2 linked regions of the Nitratireductor mangrovi genome follow. The protein of the gene in region 2 interacts with the protein of the main gene of each other region in a pairwise test. Links are inferred from orthologs where the notes say so. Each region holds a gene or a part of one and is shown on either strand. Other genes may lie near its edges.

Region 1 (14,116 bases), 2.6 Mb from region 2 along the record:
CGCTACCGCGATGCTGGAACCGGCATGACCGACCCCGACCGCGCTCCCGGATTCGGGGTCTATGTGCATTGGCCGTTCTGCGCCGCCAAATGCCCCTATTGCGATTTCAACAGCCATGTCCGTCACCAGCCGGTCGACCAGGCGCATTTCGTGCGCGCTTTCGAAGCCGAGCTTTCCCATATGCGCGCCCGCACCGGCCCGCGCGAGGTCACCAGCGTCTTCATCGGCGGCGGCACGCCGTCGCTGATGCAGCCTGCGACCGTCGGCGCGATCCTCGACGCGATCGGGCGCTTGTGGACCGTCGCCGGTGATGCCGAGGTCACTCTCGAGGCCAACCCGTCCTCTGTCGAGGCCGAGCGTTTCCGCGGCTACCGCGCCGCAGGCGTCACCCGCGTCTCGCTCGGCGTGCAGGCGCTGAACGATGCCGACCTGAGGTTCCTCGGCCGGCTGCACGACGTCGCCGAGGCGCGCCGCGCCATCGAGATTGCCCGCGACACCTTCCCGCGCCTCTCCTTCGACCTGATCTATGCCCGCCCCGGCCAGACCCCGGAGGCGTGGGGCGCGGAACTGGAACAGGCGATCGCTCTCGCCGCCGATCACCTGTCGCTCTACCAGTTGACCATCGAGGAAGGCACGCCCTTCTTCGCGCTCCATGCCGCGCGAAAGTTCGCCGTGCCCGACGGCGAGCATGCCGCCGAACTCTACCGGATGACGCAGCAGGTCACCGCCGCGCGTGGCCTGCCCGCCTACGAGATTTCGAACCACGCCCGCCCCGGCGCGGAAAGCCGCCACAACCTCGTCTACTGGCGTTATGGCGAATATGTCGGCGTCGGCCCCGGCGCCCATGGCCGTTTTGTCGAGGACGGCCGACGCATCGTCACCATCACCGAGCGCCATCCAGAGACCTGGTGCGGCCTGGTCGAGGATCGTGGCCATGGTGTCGTCGACGGCGAAATCCTGACCCGCTCGCAGGAGGCCGACGAGTTCCTGCTCATGGGGCTGCGCCTTGCGGAGGGCATCGACCTTGCCCGCTACGAGGCACTGTCCGGCAAGCCGCTCGCCAATGACCGCATCGCGCTGCTGGCGGGCGAGGCGCTGCTGGCGCCGATCGGCAATTCGCGCCTGCGTGCCACCCCGGCTGGCATGATCGTGCTCGACGCCGTCGTCGCCGACCTGGCGCGCTGAGCGCGTCGCCAGCGTTGCGCTGCCGGCAACTTTGCAAGCCGGTGCGCACATGCGAAGACTCGGCGGTCGAAGCGGAACCGGAGCGGCATGGACGAGAGGCCCGGCAAGAAGCGCGGTTATGTGATCGGACAGGCCGAAATGACGGCGCGGCCGCTGGAGTCGGCGCTTTATCTGGTCGCAACCCCGATCGGCAATCTCGCCGACATCACGCTGCGTGCCCTCGAGGTTCTGGCCGGCGCCGACATCGTTGCTTGCGAGGATACGCGCGTCACCCGAATCCTGCTCGAACGCTACGGGATCAGGCGCCGGATGATGGCCTACCACGAGCACAACGCCGCCGAGGCCGGCCCGCGCCTGCTCGCGGCGCTCTCCGATGGTGGTTCGGTCGCGCTCGTTTCCGACGCCGGAACGCCGCTGGTCTCCGATCCCGGCTACCGGCTCGCCGTCGAGGCGATCGCAGACGGTCACCGGGTCGTACCGATCCCCGGCGCATCTTCCGTGCTGGCCGCGCTCGTCGCCTCCGGCCTGCCTTCGGACGCGTTCTTCTTTGCCGGCTTCCTTCCGGTGAAGGCCGGCCAGCGCCGCACCCGGCTGGAGGAAATCGCGCCCGTTCCCGGCACGCTCGTTTTTCTGGAATCGCCCCGCCGCCTCGCCGCCTCGCTCGCCGCCATGGCCGAGACGCTCGGCGGCGCGCGCCGCGCCGCCGTCTGCCGCGAACTCACCAAGGCCTTCGAGGAGACCCGCCGAGGTTCCCTCGCCGAACTTGCTGCGCATTATGATCAAGCCGGCGCGCCGAAGGGCGAGGTGGTGGTCTGCGTCGCTCCGCCCGAGGCTGGGGCACCACCGGTCGATGTCGACATTGACGCGTTGCTGTTGTCGCTGGTCGCCGAGATGCCGGCGGCGAAGGCGGCGGCCGAGGCCGCGCGCCAGACCGGGCTGGCGAGGCAGGAGCTTTACCGCCGCCTGGTCGCCCTCAAGGAAAGCAATCGTGGAAGCTGACGGCCCCGCGCGCCGGCAACGCGCCTACCGCAAGGGCCATTACGGCGAACGCCTTGCCGCGCTGGCGCTGCGCGCCAAGGGGTACCGCATCGTCGCACGCCGCTACCGCACCCGGCTCGGCGAGATCGACCTGATCGCGCGGCGCGGCGATCTCGTTGCCTTCGTCGAGGTCAAGGCGCGTCCGACGCTCGCCGCGGCGATGGAGGCGGTCGGGCCGCTCGCCGCGCGCCGCATCGAGGGTGCGGCCGACATGTGGCTGTCGCGCCAGCGCGACTACGCCCGCCTTTCCGTCCGCTTCGACCTCGTCGCCATCCTGCCCTGGCGCTGGCCGGTCCACGTCGAGAACGTCTTTTCCGGCCGCTTCTGAAGCAGCATCCGCGACACGGGGCATGCCTTCCCTTGCGTCAACAGCCTGTCGGGACCATTCTGCCGCTGATGCGGCAGGATCATTCCCTCAGGAGTAATCGAAATGTGCCATCACTGCGTCATCGACAGCGTCAAGGAGCGAATGCTCTCGCGCCGCGACTTCTTCAAGGGTTCGGCCGTCGCCGGCGCGGCCGCCGTAGCATCGGCCGCCGCGCCTGCGCCGCTTTTCGCCCAGAAGGCGATGCCGACCAGGGCCGAGGACCTGACCCACGAGCTCTACGAGGAGTTCCCGACCTTCTTCAATCAGCAGCAATTGTTCAAAGAGGTGCTCTTCAATTATGACGAGCACAAGTTCAACATAAACGAGTGGCGCTTCAACGAGCACACCGGTACGCACATGGACGCGCCTTTGCACTTTTCGGCCGACGGCAGGTCGGTTGCCGAAATCCCCGTCGACGATCTCGTCTGCCCGCTGGTCATCGTCGACATTCGCGAGAAGGCAGCCGAAAACGCCGACGCACAGGTCACGCCCGACGACATCTTGGCCTGGACGAGCGCCAATGGCGATATTCCCGAAGGCGCCTGCGTGGCGATGCTGTCCGGCTGGGGCGCGCATCTCGGCACTGACAAGTTTCGCAATCCGGATGCCGACGGCAAGATCATGCATTTCCCCGGCTTCCACATCGAGGCGGCTGAGATGCTGATGGAGGCGCCCTCGGTCAAGGGCATCGCCGTCGACACGCTGTCGCTCGACCATGGCCCTTCGCCGGATTTCGCCGTCCATTACGCCTGGCTGCCCTCGGGGCGCTGGGGGCTGGAATGTGTCGCCAACCTGGAAAGCCTGCCGGCCAGCGGCGCGACCCTAATCGTCGGCGCGCCCAAGCTGCGCGGCGGCACCGGCGGCCCGTCGCGGCTGTTCGCCATGGTCTGAGGCGGCGCGCGGCAGCTGTTTGGCCGGCGCTCTGTGCTAGCGCCGGCTGACCCGCATCGGCAGCCCGCCCTCGGGCTGTGTCGTCAGCTTCTGCACCGGCCACGGTTTCGTTTCGGCGACCGTGTCGAAGCGGTAGCGAGACAACAGCACGCCGAGCGCGATCACCGCCTCCTGCATGGCGAAGCTGGCACCGATGCACACCCGCGGCCCGGCGCCGAACGGCAGATACTGGAAGCGATCGATCCGGTCGCGGTTTTCCGGCAGGAAGCGCGCCGGCATGAAGGCTTCCGGGTTGTCCCAGAGCTTGCGGTGCCGGTGCACCGTCCAAGGCATCACCTGGATCTGCGCACCCTTGACGATGCGGAGGTCCTCGAACCTGTCCTCCTCCACCGCTTCGCGGCTGATCGAGGCCGCCGGCGGGTAGAGCCGCATCGCCTCCTCGAAGGCGGCGCGCGTCGCCGGCATCTTTTCCAGCCACTTCACCGGGTCCGGTTCGCCGGCCGTGACCGCGTCGATCTCGGCCTCGACCCTGTCGCGCTCCCATGGCGCCTCGGCCAGGCAGTAGAGCGTCCAGCCGAGCGCGCGCGCCGTCGTCTCGTGGCCGGCGCCGATGAAGGTGATGATGTTGTCCTTGATCTCGTCGGCGCCGAGCCCGTCCGGGCCCTCCGCCTTAAGGAGCAGCGTCAGGAAATCGTTGGGCACCCCGTCCGGGTCGGCCCGCAGCCGATCCTTGCGCATTGCCATTGTGTCGGCGACGATCTGACGGAAGAAGGCCATCGTCTTGCGCCCGCGCAGCCGCGTGATGCGTGGCAGCCAGTCCGGTGCGCCGAGCAGGTCGAGCGGGTCGACGCGGCCCATCGTCTCGAACAGATGGTCGACCTGCTTGGCGAAACTGCCGGCCTCGCCGGCGATCTCGCCTGAAAACAGCGTCTCGGCCAGGATATCGTAGGTGAGCATGGTCATGTCGCGGGCGACGTCGACCGTTGCGCCGTCTTCGTAGCGCTCGGCAAAAAGCCGCGACCGTTCCAGCATCGGCCCGGCAAAGCCGTGGATATGGCGCGGCGTGAACACCGGCGCCATCGCCTTGCGCGAGCGTTTCCAAACCTCGCCTTCGGCCGTCAGCAGCCCGTCGCGCAGGATCGGCCGCAGGATCTTCTGGCGCACCCGCGCCATCTTGTAGTTCTTCGCGTTGTCGACCAGCACCCGCTTGATCAGCCGCGGATCGTTGGCGATCACCAGCGGCCCGCCGATCCCGGTGGTGATCGATATCCATTTTTCGTTGTAGGAAGGCTCGCCCCACAGTTCGAGCGGGTTCCTGTAGACGATGCGGATCATCTGCAGCGTCGAGGGCGGCGAGCTGCGCGGCTTCGGCGCCGGCGGCACGAAGGGGGCGGGCGAGGTGTCCATGGTCGTCTTCCGGGCGGACGCAATCATCTGCCCGACAACTTAGGATCGCCGCAAAGTTTCGGCAAATTTTCGCTCACGCGGCAAGATGAGCGGGCCGCGTTGCGGAAGCCTCTGGAAAGGTCGCCGGCAGCAGCGGCAAAAGCCCGCGCCGATTTGGAATTTGGCCACGAAACCCCTATATCTCGGGCATCTTCCGGCGCGTGATTCGGGGTGAAGCGGGCGCGCCGTCCCAGCGGCAGAAAACAGCGGTAGTCCATGAGCGAATCGTCCGAGACACGGCCAGGCGCCGAGCCCGAATATGGCGCGGAATCGATCAAGGTCCTCAAGGGCCTCGATGCGGTCCGCAAGCGCCCGGGCATGTATATCGGCGACACCGATGACGGCTCCGGCCTGCACCACATGGTCTACGAGGTGGTCGACAACGCCATCGACGAGGCGCTGGCCGGCCATGCCGACCGGGTGACGGTGTCGCTCAACCCGGACGGCTCTGTCACCGTCACCGACAATGGCCGCGGCATCCCGACCGACATCCACCCCGGCGAGGGCGTTTCCGCCGCCGAGGTGATCATGACCCAGCTCCATGCCGGCGGCAAGTTCGACCAGAACTCCTACAAGGTCTCCGGCGGCCTGCACGGGGTCGGCGTCTCCGTCGTCAATGCGCTCTCGACATCGCTCAAGCTCACCATCCGCCGCGCCGGTAAGCTGCACGAGATGAGCTTCACCCATGGCGTCGCCGACGCGCCGCTCGCCGTCACCGGCGATGCCGGTTCCGACACCGGCACCGAGGTCACCTTCCTGCCCTCGCCCGAGACCTTCTCGAAGACCGAGTTCGACTTCGGCACGCTGGAGCACCGGCTGCGCGAGCTCGCCTTCCTCAATTCCGGCGTGCGCATCGTCCTGTCGGACCGCCGCCACGCCGACGTCGTCACTCACGAACTGCTCTACGACGGCGGGCTGGAGGAGTTCGTCCGCTATCTCGACCGCGCCCGCAAGTCGCTGATCCCGGTCCCGATCTCGATCCGCGCCGAGCGCGACGGCATCACCGTCGAGGTCGCCATGTGGTGGAACGATTCCTACCACGAGAACGTGCTCTGCTTCACCAACAACATCCCCCAGCGCGACGGCGGCACCCATCTCGCCGGCTTCCGCGCCGCGCTGACGCGCCAGGTCACCGGCTATGCCGAGAACGCCGGCATCGTGAAGAAGGAGAAGGTCTCGCTCACCGGCGACGATTGCCGCGAGGGGCTGACCGCGGTCCTCTCGGTAAAGGTTCCGGATCCGAAATTTTCCTCGCAGACCAAGGACAAGCTGGTCTCCTCAGAGGTCCGCCCGGTGGTCGAGGGCCTCGTCAACGAGGCGCTCAACACCTGGCTCGAAGAGCATCCGGGCGAGGCGAAAACCCTGGTCACCAAGGTTGTCGAGGCCGCCGCCGCCCGCGAGGCGGCCCGCAAGGCGCGTGAACTGACGCGGCGCAAGGGCGCGCTCGACATCACCTCGCTGCCCGGCAAGCTCGCCGACTGCCAGGAGCGCGATCCGGCCAAGTCGGAAATCTTCATCGTCGAGGGCGATTCGGCCGGCGGCTCGGCCAAGGGCGGCCGCTCGCGCCAGAACCAGGCGATCCTGCCGCTGCGCGGCAAGATCCTCAATGTCGAGCGCGCCCGCTTCGACCGCATGCTGTCGTCCGACATGATCGGCACGCTGATCACCGCGCTCGGCACCGGCATCGGCAAGGACGAGTTCAACCCCGAGAAGCTGCGCTACCACAAGATCATCATCATGACCGACGCCGACGTCGACGGCGCCCACATCCGCACCCTGCTCTTGACCTTCTTCTTCCGCCAGATGCCGGAGCTGATCGAGCGCGGCCACCTCTATATCGCGCAGCCGCCGCTCTACAAGGTGACGCGCGGCAAGAGCACCCAATACATCAAGGACGAGCAGGCCTTCGAGGAATATCTGATCGCCGGCGGCCTCGAGGAGACCGCGCTCGAGCTCGCCAGCGGCGAGGTCCGCGCCGGGCAGGATCTGCGCGCCGCGATAGACGACGCGCTCGCCGTGCGTTCGCTCATCAACGGGCTCCACACCCGCTACGACCGCGCCGTGGTCGAGCAGGCGGCGATCGCCGGCGCGCTCACGCCGGAGGTCTTCATCGACCTCGGCCGCGCCAACCAGATGGCGCAGACGATCGCCGAGCGCCTCGACATGATCTCGGAGGACACCGAGCGCGGCTGGGAAGGCCGCACCGCGACCTCCAACGAGGGCAGCGGTGGTTTCATCTTCGAGCGCACCGTGCGCGGCGTGAAGGACGCCGTCCATCTCGACATGGCGCTGATCGGCTCCGCCGACGCGCGCGCGCTGCACCGCTATGCCGGCCGCCTCGACGAGGTCTACCGCACCCAGCCGGTGCTGCGCCGCAAGGAGTTTTCGGAGGCGATGTCAGGCCCGATCAGGCTGCTCGACGCGGTCTTCGCTGCCGGGCGCAAGGGCATCACCATGCAGCGTTACAAGGGCCTTGGCGAGATGAACGCCGAGCAGCTCTGGGAAACCACGCTCGATCCCGAGGCGCGCTCGCTGCTGCAGGTCAAGGTCGCCGACGCCACCGACGCCGACGCGCTGTTTGCCCGCCTGATGGGCGACGAGGTCGAGCCGCGCCGCGAATTCATCCAGGACAACGCGCTGTCGGTCGCCAATCTGGATATCTGAGGGCGGGCGCCCGCCCGCATGATGCGCCGTCGATCTGCCAGTTGCGATCTTGCTGTTGCCAAGGGGCAAGCGTTGCCGGCAAGGCGATGCTGTCATTTATGACGAGCGTGAGATCATTCGGCGGCTTCTAGCGTCCCCAGACCTTCGAGCCTGCCGCGCAGGATACCAAGTATGGACGCATCGGACGGCGCGAGTATGCCGCTCTCCTGCATCTTCAGTATGATGTTGAGCGCCTTTTGATAGTTCTCACGCGGTTCGCTGCCCGCTTCGGCCATCTGGAAATACACAACCACCAGGTCGCGCAGCCATTCCGAATTGCCCGGATCCGCGGCGGCGAGCCGTTCGGCGATGGCAAGACCGGCCTCATAGGCGGTAAGCGCCCCGGCGAGGTCGCCCTGAGCTTTGCGCACGTCGCCGATCTTGCCGTGGCTGATCGCCAGACCGCGCTGCCAGCCGACATGGTCCGGATTGGAGGTCGCCAGCCGCTCGGCAATTACGTGGCCATCACCGTAAGCGACCGCTGCATCAGCAAGTTCGGCCCGAGCCGTCCGCACGTCGCCAACCGTCGTGTAAGCCGCCAACAGATCGTGCTGTAACCGAGCATTGCCAGGATCAGACGCCGCGAGCCGCTCGGCTATCGCGACGCTGAAAATATTGTACCTTAGGGCATCTTCCAGATCGCCAAGCCTCGACTTAACTCTAGCGATATTGCCATAGACGACCGAGCGGTTACGCTGCATTGTGGGGTCGTCCCACTCGTCTCCGGCGTTCTCATAGATGAACACCGATATTGCCATGTAAGATTTGAGAGCGCCGGGCAGGTCGCCTTGCGCCAGCTCCAAATTGGCGATCCGTTGGTATGCAGCTATCAAATCGTGCAGTACGCCCCTGTTTTCCGGGTGCTCAACCATCAGCTTTTTGCTGATCGCCAGAGTTTCATTGAATGATATTTTGGCGGCGGCCCGTTTGCCGAGCAAAACCTGTACATCCCCCTTGCTAAGGTGAAACGCCGAAAGTGTTTGTTGCCGAGTTAGGTTTTGGGGCTCGGAAGCTGCAAGCCTTTTGGCGATTTGCAGACCTTGCTCGAAGGTAGACAATGCTGCGTCCAGATCGCCTAAGGCAAGTTGAATATTGCCCAGTCTGTCATAGGCGGCTGACAGATTTTGCTGCCACACGACGTCGGTCGGATCGGAACTTGCGAGCTCTCTGACCCTTTCGTGCAGAACGCCAAACGTCTCGAATGCGGCGGGAGCGTTGCCGGTAGTCTCGAGTGTTTCTCCAAGTGACCACAGCACGCGCAGATACTGGAAGTGATCATGCTCGGAAAAGGTTTGCTCCCCGTCGACTTCCGCGTAGAGCGCCGCCGCCTTTTCGTAGTCGGCGATGGCGAGCTGGTATTTCAGTTCCGCCGCCGCCGCGCCGCCGTTCAGGTAGTGGGTCGCCGCTTCCGACAGGGTCCGTTCGACATAGTTCGCCTTCAGCGTCTCGCGCGAGGTCGCGTCGATGTTTGCCGCCTCGCTCAGCTTCGCCCGCGCGCCGTCGAACGCGCCGAGCGCCAGTTGCTCTTCCGCCGCGCGGCGCAGCGCGGTCACGCGTTCGTCGCCGGAACGCAGCGTGCGAAGCTCGTCGCGCACCCTGGTGAACGAAGCGGCCGCCTCGCGCAGCTTCTCGGTCCGCTCCTCCCGGTTGAGGCCGGCGACATCGCCGCCGATCAGCGCGCCATAAAGCGGCGCCAGCGGCATGCCGGCGTCCGCTGCGATGCGCTCCACGTCTTCCCGCATCTGCGGGCTGAGATCGGCCATGGCAAGCAGCAGCCGCTCCCGCTCGGGCAGGTCGCCGGAGGCCTCCGAGGCGAAGAACAGCGCCGGCAGGCCGCTTTCCACATAGGGCAGTTGCGCGCCGCGCGAGCGGTCGTAGACCTCCTGCTGCACCAGCGTCAGCACCGAGCGGATCTCCAGCCCCTCGGTCCCGAGATATTTGGCCAGCGCCGTGGTGAAGGGGGAATTGTCTCCCTCGCCGTCGGCCGCCGTCTCGCCCGGCGCGGCGGAAAAGGCAAACAGCGTGTTCTCGGCGCGGCCGAGCCGGCCCAATCCGGGCTTGACCGTCGCCGGCAGCCTCAGCGCCTTCGCGCCGCGCCCTTGCGGGTCGGGGGATGCCCCGAAAGGATCGTTGCGGCAGGCGTCGAGCACGATCAGCGCGATGTCCGCCACCTCGGCCGCCGTCCGGCGCAGTTCCTCCAGCGGCAGCGAGCTGGCCTCCAGCGCCTCCAGCGAGGAGGCGTCGGCATCGGTCGGCAGCAAACGGTTCTCGCCGGCGACCTCGACGCCGTGGCCGGCGAAGAAGATCAGGGCGACGTCGGCGCCGGCCGCATCCTCGGCGAAATCCTCCAGGGCCCGGCGCATGCGGCGCAAGTCGCGGTTTGCCTCGGAAAACACCTCGAAGCCGAGCGCGTCGAGCGCCTCCTCGACCGCGCGGGCGTCGTTGACGGCATTGGCGAGCGGGCGGATCGCCTCGTAGCGGTCGGCGCCGAAGACAAGCGCCACGCGCCGTTCCGCGAAAGCCGCGCTTGCCGTGACGACAACAAATATCGCCGCAAAGACGATCCGCACCGGCAATCTCCCAAGCCCAGGGGTCGGTAAGCATACTCAAACAGCAATATGGCGCAGGCAAGGATGATCTTGCAGGGGCGGGTCGCGCTTCCGGACATACTCCTAGCCAGGTCAATTAGTTGTCCTGCGCGAGCAGCGCCCTTTCGAGCAAAAGTTCGGGCCGGGCGCTGGCTTTAGGCCGTCGCGAAGGCGTCGGGGCGGCTGGCCTCTCTGCCTGTGGACAGGCCCAGCGGAGGATATCGCACGCTCAGGTTGCCATGGTCGTGCTAACGGTGAGCCAGAACTGCAAATTCTGTCTCATGCGCCAACAAGACGCCTGTCGCGTCAGTTATCGGGTGAAGCGAGCGCCTTTTTTCGCTGCAACGACACCACAGATCAGTGTTGGTTCGAGCCGGAGGCCGGACGCCACGACCATTTTTCGCGAGCTGACGTTGGTAGCCGATACGAGCTCGTATATGTGGGTTGCGTCGAGGTCGCGAAAGGCACTCACAATCATCCGGGCGTTGATGTAGCTGCCAAGCCCGCTTCCCCTTTTCGACTCCAATACGGCGACGAGTCCTCCCCAAGCATATCGGTGATAGGGGCTGTGGGCATTGTGAGGCAGGTAGCAATGTGCGGCTGCCACTATCTCCCCGTGCCTATCACCTATGACCGTGGTCGTCGCCGGACCAAGGGCTCCGACGAGTAGTGAGCCAGAGAACGGTACTACCCCCGCCGCGTTCATCAGCACCTGAATCTTCGTGACGTATTCGCTTTTCGGATCGGTCGGCCGGTCCAGTTCGGCCAACCCGTCTGGTAGCCCACGAGCTAGGATTGCTTCCGCAGCGGCGAGCGCAGCGGCGCGCGGGGCGAGGAAAACATCCCACGCATCGAACCGATAATCCTGTCCCAGAAGCCGAGCCCTGATCTGGTCAGCCGCCTCGGGGGAGAGAAGGCGGAACCCGCAGATGCCGTCGCGATCAAGAAATTCGGTAATCCGATCCCAACCCAGTTTATCGGGGTCATCACAACCCATCGTGCGGCCCGTTTGGCATGCGCCGGGTGTATTGGTGATTAGATCGGCGTTCGCCTCAGCCTGCCTTTGCAAGCGCTGTTGCTCCTCCGAACCGAAGTAACCTGACATAGCATGCTCTCCCTGGGAGAAGACCTTATCGATTTCGAGAAACATCGCCAACGGAGGCATGGGCGCTGATTGGCCGACGGCCTGTCATCCAGGCTTCTTGATCTGCCAGACCTGCTCCACCGGATAGTTTCTGGCCCAGTCGGCGGGGATCGCCGCGCGCGTCCCCGAGGCCCCCTCGGGCGCGAAGACTTCCTGGTACCCGGCAACATCGAAGCCGATGGCTGCGAACAATTCCATCCAGGACGAAATCGTCAGGTTGAAGCAGACGCCGCTCGGCTCGAATTCGACCTCGGTCCAGTCGGCGCCCCACATGCCGCGATAGGGCCGGTGCAGCGTCCGGTCGCAGGGCGACCCGTCGAGCGGCGAGCAGATCAGGGAAAGCGGATGGTTGCCGAGGAAGACCAGCCGCCCGCCCGGCCGCAGCAGGCGCCATGCTTCCCGCAGCCATTTCTCCGGCACACACCAGATCGACGCGCCATATTCCGAGATCGCGAAGTCGAACGCGGCGTCGGGCAGGCCGGTGGTTTCGGCGTTGCCCTCGATGAAGGTGATGTCCGCACCGTGTTCGGCGGCGAGGCGGCGTGCGGTGGCCAGTTGTTCGGTGGAGATGTCGATCGCGGTGACGCTTGCCCCGCGCCGGGCCATCCAGCCGGAGACGTAGCCCGTGCCGCATCCGAGTTCGATGGCCTTGATGCCCGTCATGTCGGGCGGAAGCAGGCTCAGGCCCTCGTCCGGGTTGCCCCAGTTGCCCCATTCCGGGCTGTCGAGGCTCCAGAGACGTTCGCCGACCGCAACCCAGTTGGCCGCGTCGGCATCCCACAGATCCCGGTTGATTAAGAGATGGTCGCGCGCCATAGCCCGGTCCCCGTTGTTCGCGGGCTTGCTTAGCACACTCCCCCGTCGCACAAACCTTGGGGGCGTCTTCCTGCCTGCAAGACTTTCCGGGACTGTCTCGCCGCGCGCCTCAGGCGAGCCGGTAGCGGTGCACGTCCTCGCTCGCTTCGTCGCGCACCAGTTCGCCCTGCCACAGCATGCGGTTGACGTGCGCGTGCACCTCGCTGAAGGCGAAGCTGGTCTGGTGCGGGTCGAGCTTGCGCGGAAACACGAACGGCAGCAGCCCGGCGACCGAGCGCGCCTGCTCGCGGCACGCGTCGGCGATGATCGCGCAGCGCTCGTCATGGTGTTCGGCGAGTTCCCGGCAGCGCGTGTGCAGGCCGCGGAACGGCAGCTGGTGGCCCGGCAACACCAGCGCGTCGGCCGGGATGTCGGCCTCCAGCGCCTTCAGCGAGCGCAGATAGAGCCCCAGCGGGTCGCCCTCCGGCTCCACTGCCCAGACGCTGATATTGGGCGTGATCTTGGCCAGCACCTGGTCGGCGGCCAGCAGCACGTTGCCGTCGCGCCAGTAAAACATCAGCTGTTCCGGCGCGTGGCCGTTGCCCGACAGCACCTCGAAATCGCGCCCGCCCAGCGTCAGCCGGTCGCCGGCGACCAGCCGCCGGAAGGTCGGCGGCAGCGGCGTCACCATGCGCAGATAGTTGTGGCCCTGCGTGCTGACCAGTTGCGCCATCTCCTCCGGCATGCCGTGCCGGCGGTAGAAATCGTGATAGGGCTTGGCCTCCAGCGCGCCCGGGCTGAGCGAGATGTTGAGGCAGCCGAGATAGGCCGAATGGCTGGTGAGCAACGGCAGGTCGAAGGTTTCGCACAGCCAGCCGGCGAGCCCGATATGGTCGGGATGGTAGTGGCTGACGATCAGCCGGCTGAGCCTGCGCCCGGCCAGCGGCCCGTCGGCGAGCGCCTGCCAGATCGCCCGCGTCGGATCATTGGCGATGCCGGTGTCGAGCACCGCCCAGCCGTCGCCATCCTCGATCAGGAAGATGTTGACGTGGTCGAGCCGGAACGGCAGCGGGATGCGTGCCCACAAGATGCCCGGCGCCACCTCGGTCACCGCGCCCGGCGCCGGCGGCTCGGGGAAGGGATAGATCAGGCTGTCCTGGTGGGTGGTTGCGGCCAAGTCCGGGTCTCCGATTGACGGTCCGGCCTAGCCCACATGTCGTTCTTTCACAAGCCGGCGTCGTTGGCCTGCGCGCCCGGGCGCGGGCGCGCGCTAGCTTCTCTCCGGCCGCTGGGCCAACCGATTTTGTGCGTTCCGGCGGCCGCGGTCGCCGCGGCGGCTTCCGCCGGCCTTGGTGATCGCCTATGTGCAGGGGATCGCGATCGGATTCGTTCTCGGGGAGTGTTTCATGCTGCGCAGGACCGACTTTTACATCGACGGCAGATGGGTGGCGCCGGCGGCGCCGAACGAGCTCGAGGTCGTCAATCCGGCCAACGAGCAGCCTTTCGCCGTCATCTCGCTGGGCGGCAAGGCCGATGTCGACACGGCGGTCGCCGCGGCCCGCCGTGCCTTCGCGGCCTGGAGCGTTTCGCCGAAGGAGGAGCGCATCGCTGCCCTCGAACGGCTGGCCGAGGCCTACAAGGCGCGCATGGCCGACATGGCGAAAGCGATCTCCGACGAGATGGGCGCGCCGATCAGGCTCGCCACCGAATCGCAGGCCGCAGCCGGGCTCGGGCACATCAAGACCTTCATCCGCACGCTGAAGGAGTTCCAGTTCGAGCACATCCTCAACGAGCGCAGCCCGCGCGACATGATCATGCACGAACCCGTCGGGGTCTGCGGGCTGATCACGCCGTGGAACTGGCCGATGAACCAGGTGACGCTCAAGGTGGTGCCGGCGATTGCCGCCGGCTGCACCGTGATCCTCAAGCCATCCGAGATCGCGCCGATCTCGTCGATCG
Region 2 (14,377 bases):
AACCGGTTTTCCGTCCGGAATTGCGCAGAAACAAGCGGTTGGAGCCAGTCGACGATTCTGTGAAACGATGAACGGTTCTGGCGAAGATGAACGGTGGATGAACGGGTCGATCAGCAGGCGTTCAAGGCGCGCAAAGTAAGACTTCTCACAGACGCATGAAACCAAACGCGCTTCAATGCGTTCTCGAAGCAAAGGAGACCAATGCCATGCTGATCACCTTGCTCGCCGCGGCCATGACCATCGCCATGCTGATTGCCACCGCGTTCGGTTTCTATGAAGAGGCGCAGCGCCAGAAGCTTGAGGTGCGCGCCACGCGCGGCCGCCGCTTCGGTCCGCCGCACCGCTGATTTCTGACCATCCTCCCAGGGCTTGCGGTTGTTCCGGAAGCCTGAAACTTGGGGCCGCCCGCCGGGCGGCCCTTTTTCTTTGGCTTATTGCGATGTGTCGGGTGCGGCGGGCGGAGCCTCACCGCCGGCCTCGGCTTCCGCCGCGCCGGGATCGGCCTCGGCCTCCTCTTCCTCCTGCGCCTCGGAAATGCGCTCCACCGACACCACGCGCTCGCCCTCGGCGGTGTTGAAGATCGTCACCCCTTTGGTGGCGCGGCTGGCGATGCGGATGCCGGTCACCGGCACGCGGATCACCTGGCCGCCATTGGAGACCAGCATGATCTGGTCGTCGGGATCGACCGGGAAGGTCGCCACCAGCCGGCCGATCTCGGCCACCTTGGAAACGTCGGTGGCGCGGATGCCCTTGCCGCCGCGGCCGGTCAGCCTGAAATCGTAGGATGACGAGCGCTTGCCGTAGCCGAATTCGGTAACCGTCAGAACGAACTGCTCGTGTTCCTTCATGAACTCGTAGAACTCGTCCGTCAGCTCCTCGACCTCGCTGACCTCCTCGTTGGTGAGCACGATCTCCTCGTCCTCGCCCGTCGCCAGCCGCCTTTCGGCGGTGGCGCGGCGCAGATAGGCAGCGCGTTGTGCGGGATTGGCGTCGACATGCTCGAGGATGGTCATCGAGATGGCCCGTTCGCTGTCGGCCATGGCGATGCCGCGCACGCCGACCGAGTTGCGGCCGACGAAGACACGCACGTCGGTGACCGGGAAGCGGATGCACTGGCCGCTGTCGGCGGTCAGGAGCACGTCGTCGTTCTCGGTGCAGGTCGCGACATTGAGGATGGCGTCGTCGGCATCGAGCTTCATCGCGATCTTGCCGTTGCGGTTCACTTGCACGAAATCCGACAGCTTGTTGCGCCGCACCGTACCGCGCGTGGTCGCGAACATGACGTCGAGTTCGCCCCAGCGCGTTTCGTCTTCCGGCAGCGGCATGATCGCGGTGATGCGGTCGCCTTCCTCCAGCGGCAGCATGTTGCGCAGGAACTTGCCGCGCGATTGCGGCGTGCCGACCGGCAGGCGCCAGACCTTCTCCTTGTAGACGATGCCGCGCGAGGAGAAGAACAGGATCGGCGTGTGGGTCGAGGCGACGAACAGCCGGGTGACGAAGTCGTCGTCCTTGGTCGACATGCCGGAGCGGCCCTTGCCGCCGCGCGCCTGGGCCCGGTAGATCGAGAGCGGCACCCGCTTGATGTAGCCCTCATGGGTGACGGTGACGACCATCTCCTCGCGCTGGATAAGGTCCTCGTCCTCCATGTCGGGACCGCCCTCGGCGATCTCGGTGCGCCGCGGCGTGCCGAACTCGTCGCGCACCGCGGCCAGTTCGTCCTTGACGATCTGCTGGATGCGGGCGCGCGAACCCAGGATTTCGAGATAGTCCTTGATCTCCTCGCCGATCGTGTTGAGCTCGTCGCCGATCTCGTCGCGGCCGAGCGCCGTCAGGCGCTGCAGGCGCAGGTCGAGGATGGCGCGTGCCTGCTCCTCGGAGAGGAAATAGGTGCCATCCTCGTTGATGCGGTGGCGCGGATCGTCGATCAGCCGGATCAGTGCCTCGACCTGCTCGGCCGGCCAGCGCCGTTCCATCAATTGGCTGCGCGCCGTCTGCGGGTCGGGCGCATGCCTGATCAGCTTGATCACCTCGTCGATATTGGCAACCGCGATCGCCAGTCCGACCAGCACGTGGGCGCGGTCGCGCGCCTTCCTGAGCAGGTATTTGGTGCGCCGGCTGACGACATCCTCGCGGAAGAAGACAAATGCCTTCAGGATGTCGTGCAGGTTCATCAGTTCCGGCTTGCCGCCGTTGAGCGCCACGAGGTTGGCGCCGAACGAGGTCTGCAGCGGCGTGTAGCGGTAGAGCTGGTTGAGAACCACGTCGGCGACGGCGTCGCGCTTCAGCTCGATCACCACCCGGTAGCCCTGGCGGTCGCTCTCGTCGCGGATGTCGGAGATGCCCTCGATGCGCTTGTCGCGCACCAGTTCGGCCATCTTCTCGATCATGCTGGCCTTGTTGACCTGAAACGGCACCTCGGTGACGATGATCGCCTCGCGGTCGTTGCGGATCTCCTCGAAATGCACCTTGCCGCGCATCTGGATCGAGCCGCGGCCTGAATCATAGGCCGAATAGATGCCGCCGCGGCCGAGGATGATGCCGCCGGTCGGGAAGTCCGGCCCGGGGATGATCTCCATCAGCGAGGGCAGGTCGATCGCCGGATTGTCGATGACGGCGATCGCCGCGTCGCAGACCTCGGACAGATTGTGCGGCGGCACGTTGGTCGCCATGCCGACGGCGATACCGCCCGAGCCGTTGACAAGCAGGTTCGGAAACCGCGCCGGCAGCACCTTGGGCTCGCTCGACGAGCCGTCGTAATTGTCCTGGAAGTCGACCGTGTCCTTGTCGATGTCTTCCAGCAGTTCGTGCGCGGCCTTGGTCAGCCGCGCCTCGGTGTAACGCATCGCCGCCGGCGGATCGCCGTCGATGGAGCCGAAATTGCCCTGCCCGTCGATCAGCGGCAGCCGCATCGACCAGTCCTGCGCCATGCGCACCAGAGCATCGTAGATCGAGGCGTCGCCGTGCGGGTGGTATTTGCCCATCACGTCGGCGACGGGGCGCGCCGACTTCACATATTTGCGGTTCCAGTGATAGCCGTTCTCGTGCGAGGCGTAGAGGATGCGCCGGTGCACCGGCTTCAGCCCGTCGCGCACGTCCGGCAGCGCCCGGCTGACGATCACGCTCATCGCGTAATCGAGATAGGAACGCTGCATCTCCTCGATGATGGAAACCGGCTCGATGCCGTCGGGCTCGTCCGGCGGACGCGTTGTCGTCTTGTCGGTCAAATCAGGTCACGATCGAAATGAGGAATCATCGGCCTCCTTATATAGGATGCCGGCGAAATTCTCCAACCTCGACGCCTGATTTTCGGCGCTCAAAAGTGCTTTGAAAACAACGCATTACGCGCGCATTCTTTTTCAGTTCCGATTGCCTTCCGGGGAGTGCCGGAAAACTGCCCGAATCGGTCGCCGTGCGCCACGGGGAACCTGCGTCGCCAGCGTCCGGTCAGGCGGCCGGCTTCGCGCGTCGCAACGTGCTCGGCGACACGCCGAAGACACGGCGGAACCGGCGGTTGAAGGTCGACAGGTCGCCAAAACCGGCGTCGTAGGCGATCGCCGCGACACCGTCGCGTCCGTGGCGCAGCGCGGCGGCGGCGCGGTGCAGGCGCCGCAACAGCAGGTACTGGTAAGGAGTCGTCCCGGTCACCTGGCGAAATACGCGCAAGAAGTGGAACCGGCTCAGCCTTGCCTCCTCGGCCAAAGCGGCCAGCGACACCTCCATCGCGACATCGGCCTCGATCCTTTGCAACGCCGCACTCACCGCGCGTTCCTCGCGTGCCGTCGGTGCCTTCATCCTGTCCGCCGCCGCACCGGCGAGCGCGGCCGACGCCACGCGCAGCGCGAGTTCGGCGAAGGCCGGCCGGTCATCGTCTTCCGCGGCCACCGCGAGATCGCTGGCCAGTCGCGCCGTTGCGGTGCCGGGCGGCAATGCGGCGCGGGCGAAACCGCTGCCGCGTGCGCCGGCTACCTCGCGTGCCGTTTCCTCGATGTAATCGCCGGAAAAGTGGAAGGAGATGCAGCGGTCGCCCACCGAGTGATCATGCCCGCATTCGAAGCAGGCGCCCTGCCGGCCGAACAACATCGCGCCGGGCGCCAGCAGCGCCTCGCCGGTCGAGGAGCGGTAGCGGAAGCTGCCGCCGCTCACCAAGGCGACGCAGAAATTCGCGTGCTGCTCCTCGAACGGCCGGTCGTTCGGCCCGGGATCGCAGACGATGTCCTTCACGTACCAGCCGTCGCCGGTCGCCAGTTCGCGCCCGAGGATTCCCATGCATGCAGAATAGCAATTTCTCCCAAGCCGGACCATCGGCCGCGCGGCTAACAGGGCGATCATCATGACAGAAAGGTCAGGAGCATGAACACGATCGCAACCCGCAGCCTGCCCCGCTTGCTGCATGCCGACGGGCCGGCCGCGGAGATCGCCGCCAAGGCGGAACTCTATGGCTGGCTGGTCGGCGACTGGGAGATGGACGTCGTCCGGCACCTGCCCGACGGCACGACCGCAACTGGCCACGGCAGCGCCCATTTCGGCTGGGTGCTGCAAGGCCGCGTAATGCAGGACATCTGGCGCATCCCCGGTTTCCGCGACCCCGGCGCCGACGATCCCGCCGCGGCCCTGATGCATGGCACCACGCTGCGCATCTTCGATCCGAAGCTCGACGCCTGGCGCATCATCTATGCCGATCCGGTCCGCCACGTCTATTCGCGCCAGATCGGCCGTGCGGCGGGAAAGGACATCGTCCAGGAAGGCGTCGACGAGGACGGCGTGCAAAACCGCTGGCGCTTCACCGAAATCACTGCGGACAGTTTTCACTGGATCGGTGAGGTCCGCGACGCGGAAGGCGGCGACTGGCGCCGCATCGTCGAATTCTTCGCCCGCCGCGTCGCCTGAGCTTCAAAAAAGGAGAAACGAACGATGTTCGATCATGTCTCGATCGGCGTGGCCGATCTCGCCCGCAGCCGCAAATTTTATGATACGGCGCTCGCCGCGCTCGGTCTGTCTCTGCTGCATCAGGACCAAACCTCGCTCGGCTACGGCACGGATCGCATCGGCCTGTGGGTGCTGGCCGCGAAGACACCTGTCGTCGCCGATCCGGGCTCCGGCCTGCACCTCTGCCTGACCGCCCCGGATCGGGGCGCCGTCGACCGCTTTCACGCCGCCGCGCTTGCCGGCGGCGGTTCCGACAACGGTCGGCCGGGGCTACGCGCCGACTATGGCAACGGCTATTACGCCGCCTTCGTCGTCGATCCCGACGGCTACCGGCTGGAGGCTTACCGGCAGGAGAGTTGAGCACGCGACGGTCGGCCGCCCGTCGGCCCCTCCCCCGCCGCTGCGACCGGCTGGCCAAGCGGCGCTGCCGGCGGTACATCTGGCCGGACGCGGGGGGAACTTGATGCCGAGCCTCGACCAGATCTTCAACGCATTCGTTACCATCCTGGTGACGATCGACCCGCCCGGGCTGGCGCCGCTGTTCCTGGCGCTGACCCGCGGCATGAACCGGGCCGAGCGCCAGCAGGTCGCACTGCGCGCCTCGGTCATCGGCTTCCTGCTGCTTGCCCTGTTCGCGCTCGCCGGCGCCGCGATCCTGTCGGTCTTCGGCATCACCTTGCCCGCCTTCCGGGTCGCCGGCGGCCTGCTCCTGTTCTTCATCGCCTTCGAGATGGTTTTCGAGCGCCGTCAGGAGCGCAAGGAAAAGAGCGCCGACGTCGCCATCACCAAGGACATGATCCACAACATCGCCGCCTTCCCGCTCGCGATCCCGCTGATTGCCGGCCCCGGTGCGATCTCGGCCACGGTGCTGCTGTCAGGCTCGTTCGAAGGCGCCGTCGGCCAGGCCGCCCTGGTGGCGGTCATCCTCGCCGGCATTTTGCTCACCTATCTGGTGTTCCTGCTCGCCGAACGGGTCGATGGTTTTCTTGGCCAGACCGGGCGCTCGATCCTCACCCGCCTGCTCGGCGTCATCCTTGCCGCCCTCGCCGTCCAGTTCGTCGCCGACGGCATCAAGGCGCTGATGGCGGCGTGAGGCCGCCGGCATGGTCTCGGAACTCACCGCCCACCGGCGCGCCTTCTGGGCCTTCTTCGCCGACGAATTGCCGGACCTTGCCGTGCGCACCGTGCCGCGCAGAACGCGCGGCAACGAGACGACTCAGTCCGCCTGTCGTTCGCGGCTGGCTGAGCGGGCGCCGGCGATAATCACGGTTATTGCGGTTTGACCCCCAGCTTCGCGTCGCCGTATCCGCACTGATGCAGTGACTACGCGACCCCGTTTTTGTTTATCTCGAGCCGGCATCCTTCTTGTAGATCGGGGTGCCATCCGGCTCATACGCCACTACCCCCGGCTCCCACCACCAGATCGGGTTCGCCTTGAAGCTCTCCCGCTCGTCAAGTCGCTCAAGCAACGTCGAAACCCTGGCAAAGCTCTCGAGACCAAGCTCGATGCCGAGGGGACGCGCCTGCACGAAACGGACGTGTGATGCCAGAAAGATATCCTGCATAGACACGTAGCCTGGCACGAAACCGTCGCCATCACCTAGCTGACCCTCAAGCCAGTTCAAGATGCGAAACAGCTTCTCTGCCGATCTCTGCAGATGTGCGTTCTGCTGTAGGGCAATTCCCGACCATCTCATCTGAGAAATGGTCGTTGCCGCATTTCCGAACGTCTGGATCGTCGCGAATACCAACTTGTCATGCCATTCGAACTCCGGCCGGAAGGCGTGGGTTGCCAGTGGCAATCCAGCTGCTCCGTTCTGCCGATAGGTCGACAGCAGGTACTCAACGATCAAGCCACTTTCCCAAAGTGTCAGGTCTCCGTCCCAGAAAGTAGGTACCTGCAGAGTTGGTGTCGCTGCGACTCGTTCTTCGACGCTCGGCGTTGTGATCTCCTCACGCCTCTCATAGTCGAGCGCGAGTTCGTCGAGAACAATACGGACGGCTCTCGCAAATGGCGAGCCAGTAGTGAACAAGAGTGCGCGCATAGTCCGACCACCTCCATTTCACAGGCAGGCATCAGGAACCGGCCAACAATCCGCGGCACAAATGTGGGCAGACATCTACCGTTGGGCCCGCCAATGGGAATAGAACATTCTCGCAATGGCTTGTCACCGCCCAGGCAAGGCCACCGTCATCTCGCGCCCGCCGAAGCCGTGCACCTTGTCATTCGCGCGGATGGTCACCTCACGCACATCATCGGGAATTGCGATGCCGCTCTGGCTTCGCGTGAAGGGCTGCTCGTCGACATGCGGATGCAACAGCACGCGCTCGCCCAGCACCTTGCCGTCCGGTCCGAGCACCTCCCAGCGGTCGGCGTAATGGTCCCAGCCCTCGTCGGCGTGACGCACGGTGACATCGAAGCGATAGGTGCCGTCCTGCGCCCGCTCGGCGCGCGCATCCACGACATCGGCGTCGCCGGCATGGGCCGCGCCTCCGGCCGCCAGCAAGGCAACGCAGAACGCGGCGGTTAAATGTCTGATCAGAGCCATGCCTGCCGTTCTGCGGCAGGACGCGCTCAAGCGCCAATCACGAACCCGTCAGGGTTTTGCCGCGAACGCGAGCGGATGGCCGGCAGCGAATTCGATCAGGTCCCACTGGTTGCCGTAGAGGTCCCGGAACACGGCGACCGTGCCGTAATCCATGACCTTCGGGTCACGCACGAACTCGACGCCTTCGCCAAGATAGCGCTTGTGGTCGCGCTCGAAATCGTCGGTCTGCAGGAACAGGAAGACGCGGCCGCCGGTCTGGTTGCCGACCGCCGCCGCCTGCCCGTCGTCCGATGCCCGGCCGAGCACCAGCGAGGTGCCGCCACCCGGTGGCGCGACGACCACCCAGCGCTTGTCCTGTTCGGGCTGGTAGCTGTCTTCCAGCAGTTCGAAGCCGAGCTTGCCGCAATAAAACGCGATGGCCTCGTCATAGTCGCGCACCACGACCATGACGTGCGCGATGCGCTGCATCACTGACCGCTCAGAACGGGATTTCGTCGTCGAGGTCGCGCGAGAAACCGCCGCCCCCGCCGCCACGCTGGGCATCGCCGGGGCCGGAGGAACCGAAATCCGAACCGCGATTGGCCGGCGCGCTGTACTGGCCGCCCTCGCCCTGGTTGCGCGAATCCAGCATCTGCAGCTCGCCGCGGAATTTCTGCAGCACGACCTCGGTGGTGTAGCGGTCCTGGCCCTGCTGGTCCTGCCATTTGCGGGTCTGCAACTGGCCCTCGATATAAACCTTGGCGCCCTTCTTCAGATATTGCTCGGCCACCTTGGCGAGATTGTCGTTGAAGATCACGACATTGTGCCATTCGGTGCGCTCGCGCCGTTCGCCGGACTGGCGGTCGCGCCACGTCTCGGAGGTCGCGATCCGCATGTTGACGACCGGGTCGCCGGAATTGAGGCGGCGAATTTCCGGGTCCGCGCCCAGATTGCCCACCAGAATGACCTTGTTCACGCTACCCGCCATCACTCGCCTCCACGCTCGTCCGAAACGGAAAATTGCTGATCGGCGCGCATCCTATCCGATCGCCGCCGCCGCCGCGCGGTGCTTCCGCGTTATCGCGGCTCTGTCCACAAGCAGTTTGTTCTTTTTTTGTTCTATATGGGCCGGGCCACGATTGCAAGCGCTGCGCGGATCGTGATCGCGCCCCGATTGGCAAACGGCGCGGTTGATATTATCTCTACGCCTCGATCCCCGGAGCCCGGTCATGCCCAGATTTTTCGCAACCGCCATCGTCGTCGCCGCCGCGTCGCTTGCCGCCATGCCGCTGGCCTCGGCCGATGACAGCCTGCCGGGCGTGAAGCACGGCGCCGGCACGGTCACGACCGACATCCTGATCGGCGAGCCCGAGGACGGCGTGCCGGTCGGCTCGACGCCGGGCTCGTACAAGGTCGGCAATTGGGACGTGACCATTTCGGGCAGCGTCTCCTACCAGATCGGCTTCGGCGGCTATCGCCATGACGGCCGCTCGAGCCCGGTCGTGAACCCGCAACAGCCCGGTCCCAACGCCTCCATCTCCCGATAGGGACGTCCCGCTCCGTCTGAAGCACGGCCCCAGGCGGCACGCGAAGACTATCGCTCGCCGCGCGGCTGCTCGACGGCTGACGCATGACGGCTGGAAGTCGCCCACGCGAAACATCGCGCCCAGACGACATAGCCCCCGAAAAAAGTGAGGCCTCGCCGCTGCCTGTTCCGAGCGCGCGAGGCCTTCCTGGGTTTTTCCCGATCTCCGGGTGTATCAGGTGATCTTCCCGGAGGAGCCGGTCAGGGTCTCGCTCCGGTGCATTCTTCAACGATGTGGTTTGATTTCGACGTGCGGCCCCGTCGGGCGCTCAGGCGTCCGTCAGGTCCGACGTGGTCCCGCCGTGAAACGGGACCTGCAGGGACTGTCCGGCGGATTCATGCCTCTCTCCTCTGCTGTTGGTACCGACACCGTTCCGCGCTCATTCCTCGCACCCGCGTCGTCTCACGGGCGGTCCCGGCTTGCGGTTGACCCGAGGCGGCTGCGGAACTTCCGGGACTCTGCGCCCTCGCCGGCCGGCCTGTCAACAAAAGCGCGCCCGGGCGGGGCAAAATGTGATCGCACGCGGCGGTCAATTGTCCACAAGCGGGTTGTCAGGAGCCCGTTCGGCCTTTGTTCTTTTGACTTGCCCTGCCCGCTCAAAGGAGTCTAACTCGGCTGGCGGGAAGCCCTCGACGCGACGGCGGGGCGACCTATGTAAAGGCGGGCCTGGTCGCGCAGCGCCCATCCCAACCGACACCCGACATGGCATCAGGCGGCATGGCCGAGCACAAGTTCATCTCCATTCGCGGCGCACGCGAGCACAATCTCAAGAATGTCGATCTCGACATTCCCCGCAACAGCCTCACCGTGATGACCGGGCTCTCCGGCTCCGGCAAGTCGTCGCTCGCCTTCGACACCATCTATGCCGAGGGCCAGCGCCGCTATGTCGAGAGCCTGTCGGCCTATGCGCGCCAGTTCCTGGAGATGATGCAGAAGCCCGACGTCGACCAGATCGACGGGCTCTCGCCGGCGATCTCGATCGAGCAGAAGACGACGTCGAAGAACCCGCGCTCCACCGTGGGCACGGTGACCGAGATCTACGACTATATGCGGCTGCTCTTTGCTCGCGTCGGCGTGCCCTATTCGCCGGCCACCGGCCTGCCGATCGAGAGCCAGACCGTCTCCCAGATGGTCGACCGGGTGCTGGCGCTCGAGGAAGGCACGCGGCTTTACGTGCTGGCGCCGATCGTGCGCGGCCGCAAGGGCGAATACCGCAAGGAACTCGCCGAACTTCAGAAGAAGGGCTTTCAGCGCGTCAAGATCGACGGCCAGTTCCACGAGATCGGCGACGCGCCGGCGCTCGACAAGAAATTCAAGCACGACATCGACGTCGTCGTCGACCGCGTCGTGGTGCGCGAGGACCTCGGCGCGCGGCTCGCCGACAGCATCGAGACCTGCCTGAAGCTCGCCGACGGGCTCGCCGTGGCCGAATTCGCCGACCGCCCGCTGCCGCCGGAAGCGCTGTCGGGCGAGGCCGCCAACAAGTCGAAGAACGACACCCACGAGCGGCTGCTGTTTTCCGAAAAGTTCGCCTGCCCGGTGTCGGGCTTCACCATTCCCGAGATCGAGCCGCGTCTTTTTTCCTTCAACAACCCGTTCGGCGCCTGCCCGTCCTGCGACGGTCTCGGCAGCCAGCGCACCATCGACGCCGAGTTGGTCGTGCCCGACGAGGCGCTGTCGCTCCGCGACGGTGCCGTGGCGCCGTGGTCGCGATCGACCTCGCCCTATTACACCCAGACGCTGGAGGCGCTCGGCAAGGCCTACGGCTTCAAGCTCGGCGACCGCTGGCGCGACCTGCCCGACGAGGCCCGCAACGCCATCCTCCACGGCACCGGCGAGCGCCAGATCACCTTTTCCTATGATGACGGCCTGCGCTCCTACCAGACCAGGAAGACCTTCGAGGGCGTGGTGCCCAATCTCGAACGGCGCTGGAAGGAGACCGAATCGGCCTGGAGCCGCGAGGAGATCGAGCGTTACATGTCCTCGGTCCCCTGCCCGGCCTGCGCCGGCTACCGGCTCAAGCCCGAGGCGCTCGCCGTCAAGATCGACGGCCTGCATATCGGCGAGGTCACGGCGAAATCGATCCGCAAGGCCGGCCAATGGTTCGAGGCCCTGCCCGAGCGGCTGACCGCCAAGCAGAACGAGATCGCGGTGCGCATCCTCAAGGAGATCCGCGAGCGCCTCACCTTCCTGAACGATGTCGGCCTCGACTATCTCACCCTGTCGCGCAATTCCGGCACGCTGTCGGGCGGCGAAAGCCAGCGCATCCGCCTCGCCTCGCAGATCGGCTCCGGGCTGACCGGCGTGCTCTACGTGCTCGACGAACCCTCGATCGGCCTCCACCAGCGCGACAATGCGCGCCTGCTCGACACGCTCAAGCATCTGCGCGACCTCGACAACACCGTCATCGTCGTCGAGCATGACGAGGACGCGGTGCTTTCGGCCGACCATGTCGTCGACATCGGCCCCGCCGCCGGCATCCATGGCGGCCGCATCGTGGCGGAAGGCACCCCGGCCGAGATCATGGCCAATCCCAATTCGCTCACCGGGCAATATCTCTCCGGCGCGCTGTCGATCCCGCTGCCCGAGGCGCCGCGGCCGCTGAAGAAGAACCGCCGCATCCGCGTCGTCGGCGCGCGCGGCAACAATCTGCAGAACGTCACCGCCGACATCCCGCTCGGCACGTTCACCTGCGTCACCGGCGTGTCGGGCGGCGGCAAGTCGACCTTCCTGATCGAGACGCTCTACAAGGCCGCCTCGCGCCGCATCATGGGCTCGCGCGAGCACCCGGCCGAGCATGACCGCATCGAGGGGCTGGAATTCCTCGACAAGGTCATCGACATCGACCAGTCGCCCATCGGCCGCACCCCGCGCTCCAATCCTGCCACCTATACCGGCGCCTTCACGCCGATCCGCGACTGGTTCGCCGGCCTGCCCGAGGCCAAGGCGCGCGGCTACCAGCCGGGCCGCTTTTCCTTCAACGTCAAGGGCGGGCGCTGCGAGGCCTGCCAGGGCGACGGCGTCATCAAGATCGAGATGCATTTTTTGCCCGACGTCTACGTCACCTGCGATGTCTGCGCCGGCAAGCGCTACAACCGCGAGACGCTCGAGGTCACCTTCAAGGGCAAGTCGATCGCCGACGTGCTCGACATGACGGTCGAGGAAGGTGCGGTCTTTTTCCAGGCGGTGCCGGCGGTGCGCGACAAGCTCGTCACCCTGGCCAAGGTCGGGCTCGGCTACATCCATGTCGGACAGCAGGCGACGACGCTGTCGGGCGGCGAGGCGCAGCGCATCAAGCTCGCCAAGGAGCTGTCGCGCAAGGCCACCGGCAAGACGCTCTATATCCTCGACGAGCCGACCACCGGGCTCCACTATCACGACGTCGCCAAGCTCTTGGAGGTACTGCACGAGCTCGTCGACCAGGGCAACACCGTGGTCGTCATCGAGCACAATCTGGAGGTCATCAAGACCGCCGACTGGGTGCTCGACCTCGGTCCCGAAGGCGGCGACGGCGGCGGCGAACTGGTCGTCGCCGGCCGCACCACCGACGTCATGGCCGAGCCGCGCAGCTACACCGGGCAGTTTCTGAAGGAGCTGCTGGAGAGAAGGCCGGGGGGAAGAAAGGCAGAGGCGGCGGAGTAGACCTTCGCTCGGATTGGCGGAGCAGCTGGTTGTGCATTGAGTAAATCAATACTTGATAAGGTGAAACTGCCATAGGTAATATTGCGCTCGACTTACGGGAGAGAGCAATGGGTAGCGGCGGCTCGGGACGTTTTAGCGACTATTCTGGCAATAAGAAAACCGGATCAGGTAGTGGAGCGGCCGGTGGCTCAAGCGGCTCCGATAAGTGCCGTGAAGCGTTTTCCGCTAGTCTTGAGGACGTAGCTAGCCACGACTACTACAAGAACCATAAATCCAGTCCTGCGGTTGGTGCTAAGCTATCTGTTCAGGTCAAGGGGCGGGTTGTTGCAGTCATAGGATCGGAGTCGGTTGGATCTCTGCCGACACGCCTCAACTATCTTGCCGGCTGCTTGGAGGATGGGTTCACCTATACGGGAATCGTGACTGCATCCTCGAACGGTAGTAATCCTCAGGTCCAGGCCGATTTTGTTGCTGACTAGATGCCAGGTTCAGTTCCGATACTGATTGGTGAAGTCACGGTCGACTTCACGATGCCGACACGCAGCACGGAAGCAAAGGTAAGACTTGGCGGCGTGGTGCATGCTGCTCGGGGCCTGTGGGCTTCTGGGCAGAACTACGCTGTCGGGGTATTTTGCCCAGCGTACCTGATCGAGCAAGCGCAGGATTATCTGACTAAGCACGGCTGTAGAGACTTTATCCTCCTAGGGGAGGTAACAGGTGCGCCCAACGTCATCGCAATTGCCGACGTGAAAGAGGTTGGACATCAAGGCTACGAAGACCTCCTGCGTGACGAGAGAAAAGTTGTTCCAAATCGCGAGCACGCGGATTTGGGTCGATTTCATTCTGTCGTAATCTTCCCGGGTCGCTATGATTTAGCCGACGTGGTTCGTCAGCTCGACCCCGATGCTCTAGTCACAATCGATATCGCCTACGACGTGGATGACGCTGAATTCCTTCGTTCGCTTTCCGGTCGAATCGACTCGGTGGCAATCTCGACTTCGTCTGAATTGTTCTCCAGCATTGCATCGAGCGACGTTGCCCCAATGCTGGAATTGGCGAAGGACATCGGCGCGAGGCACCTACTGCTGAAAGAGAACCGCGGCGGCAGTAGGCTATTCGATCTCGGTACTGGCGACATCGAATATGTTCCAGCCAGACTAGACGTCACTACAAACTCGGTGGGCGTGGGGGACGTCTTCACAGCCGTGTTTGGCACACTCGACAGCAGCATCCGAGATGCTGCTTGGCGAGGTATGCAAGCCGCAACGATCTATTCACAAACTACGTGGCCGGATGATCTTAAACGGGGCATTGAACGAGAACTACGGTTGCCTATCGACGTCGTCCGCGGTTTGGGCGGCGTCACACTGCCTTGGCATGCGCGCCGGGGTCTGCAAATTTATTTAGCGGCGCCAGACTTCTCGTATGCAGATCATGCTGAAATTCGCGCAGCTGTTGAAGCGTTGGAGTACCACAACTTCTGTGTCAGAAGGCCGGTAAAGGAAAATGGCGAGGCTGATCGAGACTCTCCAGTTGCGTCTCTCACTGCCTACTACATCAGCGACGTGCGGTTGCTAGGGGAATGTGCAGCAGTTTTCGCGATTCCGATTGAACGCGATCCCGGAACGCTGGTTGAGATTGGTCTTGCGATTGAGATGGGAAAGCCGGTTGTCACCTTTGATCCTCGTAATGAGA

The links.
Region 1: the proteins of gyrA (region 2) and gyrB interact in binary tests that used the Escherichia coli proteins (3 or more experiments, as listed by UniProt). The link is inferred for Nitratireductor mangrovi from one-to-one orthologs.

The regions. Positions count from the first base shown.
Region 1 is NZ_CP042301.2:3,969,183-3,983,298, forward strand. What follows is about bases 4,757-7,867. They hold gyrB (DNA topoisomerase (ATP-hydrolyzing) subunit B), read left to right. Parts: upstream 4,757-5,143; coding sequence 5,144-7,591; downstream 7,592-7,867. Other genes in these bases: FQ775_RS19505 (cytochrome P450), read right to left, coding at 4,757-4,888; FQ775_RS19515 (caspase family protein), read right to left, coding at 7,705-7,867. Also shown: FQ775_RS19480 (non-canonical purine NTP pyrophosphatase), read left to right, coding at 1-28; radical SAM family heme chaperone HemW, read left to right, coding at 25-1,185; rsmI (16S rRNA (cytidine(1402)-2'-O)-methyltransferase), read left to right, coding at 1,273-2,184; FQ775_RS19495 (YraN family protein), read left to right, coding at 2,174-2,551; FQ775_RS19500 (cyclase family protein), read left to right, coding at 2,654-3,481; more of FQ775_RS19505, read right to left, coding at 3,518-4,756; more of FQ775_RS19515, read right to left, coding at 7,868-10,200; FQ775_RS19520 (GNAT family N-acetyltransferase), read right to left, coding at 10,529-11,323; FQ775_RS19525 (class I SAM-dependent methyltransferase), read right to left, coding at 11,408-12,178; FQ775_RS19530 (MBL fold metallo-hydrolase), read right to left, coding at 12,288-13,334; FQ775_RS19535 (aldehyde dehydrogenase family protein), read left to right, coding at 13,564-14,116. UniProt on the Escherichia coli protein: DNA gyrase negatively supercoils closed circular double-stranded DNA in an ATP-dependent manner to maintain chromosomes in an underwound state.
Region 2 is NZ_CP042301.2:1,333,366-1,347,742, reverse strand. Bases 232-3,603 are described here. They hold gyrA (DNA gyrase subunit A), read right to left. Parts: upstream 3,225-3,603; coding sequence 432-3,224; downstream 232-431. Other genes in these bases: FQ775_RS06570 (helix-turn-helix transcriptional regulator), read right to left, coding at 3,445-3,603; FQ775_RS06580 (hypothetical protein), read left to right, coding at 232-347. Also shown: more of FQ775_RS06580, read left to right, coding at 207-231; more of FQ775_RS06570, read right to left, coding at 3,604-4,266; FQ775_RS06565 (hypothetical protein), read left to right, coding at 4,351-4,887; FQ775_RS06560 (VOC family protein), read left to right, coding at 4,912-5,286; FQ775_RS06555 (MarC family protein), read left to right, coding at 5,390-6,019; FQ775_RS06550 (hypothetical protein), read left to right, coding at 6,030-6,209; FQ775_RS06545 (glutathione S-transferase family protein), read right to left, coding at 6,270-6,971; FQ775_RS06540 (hypothetical protein), read right to left, coding at 7,095-7,475; FQ775_RS06535 (VOC family protein), read right to left, coding at 7,524-7,946; FQ775_RS06530 (single-stranded DNA-binding protein), read right to left, coding at 7,954-8,442; FQ775_RS06525 (hypothetical protein), read left to right, coding at 8,684-9,001; excinuclease ABC subunit UvrA, read left to right, coding at 9,758-12,682; FQ775_RS06515 (hypothetical protein), read left to right, coding at 12,790-13,161; FQ775_RS06510 (nucleoside 2-deoxyribosyltransferase), read left to right, coding at 13,213-14,377. UniProt on the Escherichia coli protein: A type II topoisomerase that negatively supercoils closed circular double-stranded (ds) DNA in an ATP-dependent manner to maintain chromosomes in an underwound state.